DNA from 2 places in the Streptomyces sp. NPDC127068 genome. Region 2 is predicted to be linked to the other one. Evidence: riboswitches for the same ligand, from Rfam matches in the RefSeq annotation. Region 2 holds a riboswitch; the other holds the start of a gene.
The links. Region 2 has a riboswitch for glycine ahead of gcvP (aminomethyl-transferring glycine dehydrogenase). Riboswitches for the same ligand answer to the same signal wherever they lie in the genome.
Positions count from the first base shown of each region.

Region 1: it holds a riboswitch for glycine, as region 2 does, so the genes downstream of both, gcvT (glycine cleavage system aminomethyltransferase GcvT) here and gcvP (aminomethyl-transferring glycine dehydrogenase) in region 2, are expected to answer to the same signal.

Region 1 covers NZ_JBHXEN010000061.1:4,944-8,710, reverse strand. Annotated here, with positions in the region: gene glyA (serine hydroxymethyltransferase) at 1-500, opposite strand, end outside; gene gcvH (glycine cleavage system protein GcvH) at 522-902, opposite strand; gene gcvT (glycine cleavage system aminomethyltransferase GcvT) at 1,141-2,256, opposite strand; glycine riboswitch at 2,413-2,506, opposite strand; gene ACFWIA_RS29860 (AAA family ATPase) at 2,773-3,459, shown strand; gene ACFWIA_RS29855 (enhanced serine sensitivity protein SseB) at 3,604-3,767, shown strand, end outside.
Region 2 covers NZ_JBHXEN010000060.1:36,205-39,971, forward strand. Annotated here, with positions in the region: gene gcvP (aminomethyl-transferring glycine dehydrogenase) at 1-1,810, opposite strand, end outside; glycine riboswitch at 1,981-2,078, opposite strand; gene ACFWIA_RS29780 (PRC-barrel domain-containing protein) at 2,190-2,588, shown strand; gene ACFWIA_RS29785 (DNA polymerase IV) at 2,604-3,767, opposite strand, start outside.

The DNA.
Region 1 (3,767 bases), on a different contig from region 2:
TTGGACTCCTTGGCGAGGCGCTCCACCTCGGCCATGTCGACCTGGCCGGTCGTCTGGTCCACGTGGTAGGCGACGACGTTGTAGAGCTTGCCGGAGAAGTTGATCTTCATGCCATGGGTCAGGTGCCCGCCGTGCGCGAGGTTCAGACCCATGATGGTGTCGCCCGGCTTGAGCAGCGCGAACATCGCCGCCGCGTTGGCCTGGGCCCCGGAGTGCGGCTGTACGTTGGCGTGCTCGGCGCCGAACAGTTCCTTGATCCGGTCGATGGCGATCTGCTCGACCACGTCGACGTGCTCACAGCCGCCGTAGTAGCGGCGGCCCGGGTAGCCCTCCGCGTACTTGTTGGTGAGCACCGAACCCTGGGCCTCCATGACGGCGACCGGGGCGAAGTTCTCCGACGCGATCATTTCCAGGGTCGACTGCTGGCGGCGCAGCTCGGCGTCGACGGCGGCGGCGACGTCCGGGTCCAGCTCGTGCAGGGGGGTGTTCAGAAGCGACATCAGATGATCCCTAGTCTCGGGTCAGCCCGCGGAGAAGGTGGTGTATTCATCGGCGGTGAGCAGGTCGTCCGGTTCGGCCGTGACGCGCACCTTGAACAACCAGCCGCCCTCGAAGGGCGCGGAGTTCACCAGGGAAGGGTCCTCCACGACGTCCTGGTTGGACTCCGTGACCTCGCCGCTCACGGGGGAGTACAGGTCGCTGACCGACTTCGTCGACTCCAGCTCACCGCAGGACTCGCCCGCGGTCAGCTGCTGGCCCACCTCGGGCAACTGGGCGAAGACCACGTCGCCGAGCGCGCCTGCCGCGAACTCGGTGATGCCGATCGTCGCCACGCCGTCGCCGTCGGGGGCCGACAGCCACTCGTGCTCCTTGCTGTAGCGAAGCTGCTGGGGGTTGCTCATGGTGGGAATTCTCCTGTACGCGGGGGAGTGCTGGGGAACGGGATGTCTTGGTATGCGAGACGGGCGCTGGACGCGCCCGCGGGAGGCCCGCCCGGGCGGCGCCCGGTGGCGGCGCTGCCGGACGGGTCCGGCGACGGCGGCGGCCCCCACTTCTGGCGCCTCGTGGACGGTGCCGCTACCGGCTCGCGCCCGGTACCGCTGGCCCGCGGTACCGCTGGCGCGCGGCAGACGGAGCCGGCTACTTCTGGCGCTTGTAGAACGGCAGCGCCACGACCCGGTAGGGCTCGTGGGTGCCCCGGATGTCGACGGCCACCCCGGCCGTGCCGGGCTCGGCGTGCGCGGCGTCGACGTACGCCATGGCGATCGGCCGGCCAAGGGTGGGGGAGGGGGCTCCCGAGGTGACCTCGCCGATCACCGCGCCGTCCGCGACCACCGCGAACCCGGCGCGCGGCACCCGCCGCCCCTCGGCGACCAGCCCGACCAGCTTGCGCGGCGGGTTCGCCGCGGCCTTCTCGGCGGCGGCCTCCAGAGCGGCGCGGCCGACGAAGTCGCCCTCCTTCTCGAACTTCACCACCCGGCCGAGCCCGGCGTCGAAGGGGGTCAGCGCCTCGGTCAGCTCGTGCCCGTACAGCGGCATGCCCGCCTCCAGGCGCAGCGTGTCCCGGCAGGACAGCCCGCAGGGCACCAGTCCGGCCGCCGCTCCCGCCTCGGTCAGCGCCTGCCAGATCCGCTCGGCGTGCTCCGGCGCGACGAACAGTTCGAAGCCGTCCTCGCCGGTGTAACCGGTACGGGCGATCAGTGCGGGAACGCCCGCGACGGTGCCCGGGAGGCCGGCGTAGTACTTCAGGCCGTCCAGGTCCGCATCGGTCACCGCCGCCAGGATGCCGGGCGACTCGGGGCCCTGCACGGCGATCAGCGCGTAGGCGTCCCGGTCGTCGCGGACCTCGGCGTCGAAGCCGGACGCCCGCTCGCGCAGGGCGTCGAGGACGGTCTGCGCATTGCCCGCGTTGGCGACGACCAGGTACTCGGTGGCCCCGGTGCGGTAGACGATCAGGTCGTCCAGGATGCCGCCGTCGGCGCGACAGATCATCGTGTACCGGGCGCGGCCGGTGCCGACGGTGGCGATGTTGCCGACCAACGCGTGGTTCAGCAGCTGGGCGGCCTGCGGCCCGGTGACGGTGATCTCGCCCATGTGGGAGAGGTCGAACAGGCCGGCCCGGGTGCGCACGGCCTGGTGCTCGTCGCGCTCGCTGCCGTAGCGCAGGGGCATGTCCCAGCCGGCGAAGTCGGTCATGGTCGCGCCGAGGAGGCGGTGCAGCGCATCGAGCGCGGTACGGCGGGGGGCGGTGCTCATGGATAGTGCTCCCAGGGCATGACGGCGAGGTGATCCTCCCCATCTGTCATGGGACCTGAGAGGTTCGCCGGGAGCCACGCCGCGGACGGCGGCCCGGTTTGCACCTTGGGTGGGACCGCGCGCTCCACGGCGCTGCGATCCGCTTTTCAGATGTGCCTCGCCCGCGCGGTAACTGGGCCTGAGAGATTCAAGGGAGGGACTTGCTCCTTCGGCGCCCCGGTCGGACCGAGGGCTCTCCCGCGCGGATTCAAGCGGCCGGTATGCAGTTGGCGGCCACATCATTGCACGCATTCGCCGCCCTGGGCAGGGCGGCGGCCCCTTTCGCCCCGGCACCGGCCACGCGCGGTGGCCGTCGGGGCGGAGGCCGCGCTCCCGCGGGGCGCAGGGTGTCCGTGCGACCACGGGCCGTCACGCGGTCGTGACCGTATCCGGACGAAAATCACGAGCATCCGAAATTACCCGCTCTTTACACTCTACGGGGAAGGCTCACGTGACCGACTGGAGGGGACGATCACGGTGAACAGGACCAGGGGGTACGTGAGCGCTTCGGGCGTCGCGCTGCCCGAACAGTCGGGAGCACCTGCCGCCCAGGTGTGCGGGGGGCGGGCCACGGGGATCGTACGTGATCTGCGGGAACGGGCGGGCCGGGGGCCGCACGCGCTGCGCTTCGCCCCCGGTGACCTCGTCGTGGTGTCCGGGCTCCCGGGCAGCGGCAAGTCCACCCTGATGTCCCGGACGGTGCGCGCGGACGACGTCCCCGCCGCCGTCCGCATCGACTCCCAGGACACCCGCGACCGCTGGACCCGTCGGATGCCCGGCGTGCTGCCCTACGGCCTGTACCGGCCGCTGGTGCGGCTCGCGCACTTCACTGCGCTGCGGCGGGCGCTGCGGTCCGGGGCGAGCGTGGTGGTGCACGACTGCGGCACCCAGGCGTGGGTGCGCCGGTGGCTCGCCCGCGAGGCCCGGGTCCGGGGGACGACGCTGCACCTGCTGCTGCTCGACGTCGCGCCGGACACCGCGCTCAGCGGGCAGCGCGAACGGGGCCGCGGAGTGTCGCGGTACGCCTTCGCGCGGCACCGGCGGGCGGTCGGGCGCCTGGTGCGGGACGCGGAGCGCGGGAGCCTGCCGTCCGGTTGCACCTCCGCGGTGCTGTTGGACCGTCCGGCGGGCGGAGCGCTGCGGTCCATCCGCTTCGACGGGTAGCGCCCCCCGCCTCCCCCTACCTGCCACCCCGGGGCCCGCCCTCACCACCCGTCACCCCGGGGCCCGCCTCCGCGCCCCGGGCCCGCGGCTTCGCGTTAGGGTGCCTGGCGCAGACGCAGCGCGGTACCGATCAGGTGGTTGACGATGGAGATTCCGGCCCAGGCCCCCCACCCCTCGCCCTCCGGGGCGTACGACCCCCCGGCCCCCCTCACGACCGACGGCTCGTCCGGGGACGGTTGGCCGGCCAACGAGTTGGAGGAGGTGCTCGCCGCGTCCGTCGGGGTGCCGTCCGCCGCCGCGCGGATCGT
Region 2 (3,767 bases):
ACGACGGGATCAGACAGACCGTGCGCTGCTCGTCACCGTTGGCCCGGTGGTAGCCGCGCACCGCGAGCAGCCCAGCCAACTCGCCCTGGGAGCCGGCGTTCGGCTGGAGGGACACCCTGTCGTAGCCGGTGACCTCGGCGAGCCGCTCCTCCAACTCGTGGATCAGCGTGAGGTACCCCTGCGCCTGCTCCGCCGGTGCGAAGGGGTGCAGCTGACCGAACTCGGGCCAGGTGACCGGCTCCATCTCGGTGGTGGCGTTGAGCTTCATCGTGCAGGAGCCGAGCGGGATCATGCCCCGGTCGAGGGCGTAGTCCCGGTCCGAGAGCCGGCGCAGGTAGCGCAGCATCGCCGTCTCCGAGCGGTACTGCCGGAAGACCGGGTGCGCCAGGTAGTCGTCGGTGCGCAGCAGCGCCTCGGGCAGGGCGTCCACGACGGACGCGTCCAGGGCCTCGACGTCGGCGTCGGCGTCGAAGGCGGTCCAGACGATGCCGAGCTGGGCCCGGGTGGTGGTCTCGTCGCAGGCGATGCCCACGTGGTCGGCGTCCACCAGGCGCAGGTTGACGCCGCCCTCCCGGGCCGCGGCGACGATCTCGGCGGCCCGGCCGGGCACCCGCGCGGTGACCGTGTCGAAGAACGCGCCGTGCACGATCTCCGTGCCCGCCGCCCGCAGGCCCTCGGCGAGGATCGTCGCGTAGCGGTGGGTGCGGCGGGCGATGATCCGCAGCCCTTCCGGACCGTGGTAGACGGCGTACATCCCCGCCATGACCGCGAGCAGCACCTGAGCGGTGCAGATGTTGCTGGTCGCCTTCTCCCGCCGGATGTGCTGTTCACGGGTCTGAAGCGCCAGCCGGTAGGCCCGGTCCCCGTCGCTGTCCACGGAGACGCCGACGAGGCGGCCCGGGAGGCTGCGGGCGAACTTCTCGTGGACGGCCATGTACCCGGCGTGCGGTCCGCCGAAGCCCATCGGCACGCCGAAGCGCTGGGTGGTGCCGACCGCGATGTCCGCGCCGAGCTCACCGGGCGGGGTGAGGAGCGTGAGGGCGAGCAGGTCGGCGGCGACGGTGACGACGGCACCGAGTGCGTGGGCCTGCGCGATGAGGGGCCGCAGCTCGCGGACCGCCCCGGAGGCGCCCGGGTACTGGAGCAGGACGCCGGTGACCCCCCGCTCGGCGACCTCGGCCGGGATGCCGGAGGACAGATCGGCGACGAGGACCTCGACCCCGGTGGGTTCGGCGCGGGTCCGGATGACGGCCACGGTCTGCGGCAGGGTGTCCGCGTCGACCAGGAAGACGCCGTTCTTGACCTTGCCGACCCGTCGCGACAGTGCCATGGCCTCGGCTGCGGCCGTGCCCTCGTCGAGGAGGGAGGCCCCGGAGGTGGGCAGTCCGGTCAGCTCCGCGACCACGGTCTGGAAGTTGAGCAGCGCCTCCAACCGGCCCTGGGAGATCTCCGGCTGGTACGGGGTGTAGGCGGTGTACCAGGCCGGGTTCTCCATGACGTTGCGGAGGATGACCGGCGGCGTGAAGGTGCCGTAGTAGCCGAGGCCGATCATCGAGCCGAGCACCTCGTTGCGGTCCGCGAGGGAACGCAGCTCGGCGAGGACCTCGGCTTCGGTGCGGGCCGCGGGCAGGTCCAGGGCCTCGGCGTTCTTGATGACCTCGGGCACCGCGGTCGCCGTCAGCTCGTCCAGCGAGCCGTACCCGACCTGCGCGAGCATCTTGGCACGGGCTTCCGCATCGGGTCCGACGTGGCGCCGCTCGAACGGGATGCCCTGTTCGAGCTGGGCGAGGGGGGAACGCTTGACTGTCATGCGGGGGCCTCCTGGTCGGCACGACCTGCGAGGGGCACCGCATTGCGGGTGCCCGGACGGCCCTCCCCCTCTGTCATCTCAACCTGAGAGCTTCACCGGGCCTGAGCCCGACTTTCACCGTCGGTGAGGGTGGGAGGCCGTCGACCTTCCGCCCTGCTTTCCAGAGTGACCTCACCCGTGCGGTACTGGGGGCCTGAGAGATTCCGGGGAGGATTTGCTCCTTCGGCGCCCCCGGTCGTCAGCCGGGGAGCTCTCCCGCACAGGGTCAACAGCCGTTTCCACCCTACCAGCGGGCCCTCGCACGGGGCTTCGAGTGGCCGCCCGTCGGAATGTGGACTTTCGTAGTGCTTACGGATGAGTTGCGACCACTGGAGGGCACGTGCAGACCGACATCGATCCGCGCAACCTGATCGGCCGCAAGGCGTTCGACCTCCACGGCACGAGGATCGGCACGGTGGACGAGGTCTACCTCGACGACGCCACGGGGGTACCGGAGTGGGCGGCGATAAGGACGGGGCTCTTCAGCCGTGACGCGTTCGTCCCGCTGGAGCCCAGCGAGCTGGTGGAGGGCACCTTGCGGGTGCCCTTCGAGCGGACCCTGATCAAGGACGCCCCGGACTTCGGCGTCGGCCGCCACCTCTCGCCCCAGCAGGAGCTGCGCCTCTACCACCACTACGGGCTGGATCTGGCGTCCCCGGGCCTGGCACCACCGGCGGTACGGGACTTCGGTGAGCTGGCCGGAGCGGGCGACGACCCCAAGCCCCCGGACGACCGCTAGGCCCCCTCTTCCGGATCAGGCCGGGTCGTCGGAGGCGGGGCGGTGCACCAGGGACACCGGGTCGGAGGGTTCGAGGGCGGGGTCGTCCACGGCGAAGGTCCGCACCCGGCCCGGCCCGGAGTACGGGGTCTCGAACCGCACCGTCACCCGCCCCACGCCGCTTCCCTGCACCCAGCCCCGCCCGTGTTCGGCGTGGTGCACGTCATGACCTGCGGCCCACGGGGCGGGCGGACGGGCGGACGCCGCGGACGCCCCCTCGGGTTCGGCGGCGGGGTCCTCGGCAGCGGCTCCGTCGGCCTCGGTCCGTGCGCCCGCCGCCTGGGCGAACAGGTCCTCCTGGGTGTAGTCGGCGAGCCCGCTCACGCCCACCCCGAGGAGGCGCACGCCCCCGGTGGTGTCCACGGAATCCAGCAGACGGGCGGCGGCCTCCCGCACCACCGCGGGATCGTCGGTGGGTCCGCGCAGCGTCTCGGAGCGGGTCAACGTCGAGAAGTCGTACCTGCGCACCTTGAGGACCACGGTCCGCCCGGAGTGTCCCGACTCCCGCAGCCGCCGCACGCACCGATCGGCCAGTCGCTGCACCTCCCACCGCACCCGCGTGCGGTCGTGGATGTCCACGTCGTACGTGTCCTCCACGGACACCGACTTCGTCTCCCGTTCGGCGACGACCGGCCGCTCGTCGTGCGCGAGGGCCATCGCGTACAGCGCAGCCCCGTGCGCCTTGCCCAGCAGCCGCACCAGTTCGTCGGCCCCGGCCTCGGCCAGTTCGCCGACCGTGGTGATCCCGGCACGCCGCAGCTGGTCCCCGGTGGCGGGCCCGACGCCCGGCAGCACCCGGACGGGCATCGGGGCGAGCAGCGCCCGCTCGGTACCGACCGGTATCAGCAGCAGCCCGTCGGGCTTCGCCTCCTCCGAAGCGACCTTGGCCAGCATCTTGGAAGCGGCCAGACCCACCGATCCGGTCAGCCCCGTGGTGGCCTCGATGTCGGCGCGCAACCGTGTCCCGACCGTGCGCGCCGACGCCTCGTCCCGGGCCGCTCCGGCGGCTTCCAGGTCGACGAACGCCTCGTCCAGGCTGAGCGGCTCCACCAGCGGTGACAGCTCCCGCAGCAGGCCCATGACGTGGTCGCTGATCTCCCGGTAGAAGGCGAAGCGGGGCACCAGGTAGGCGGCGTTCGG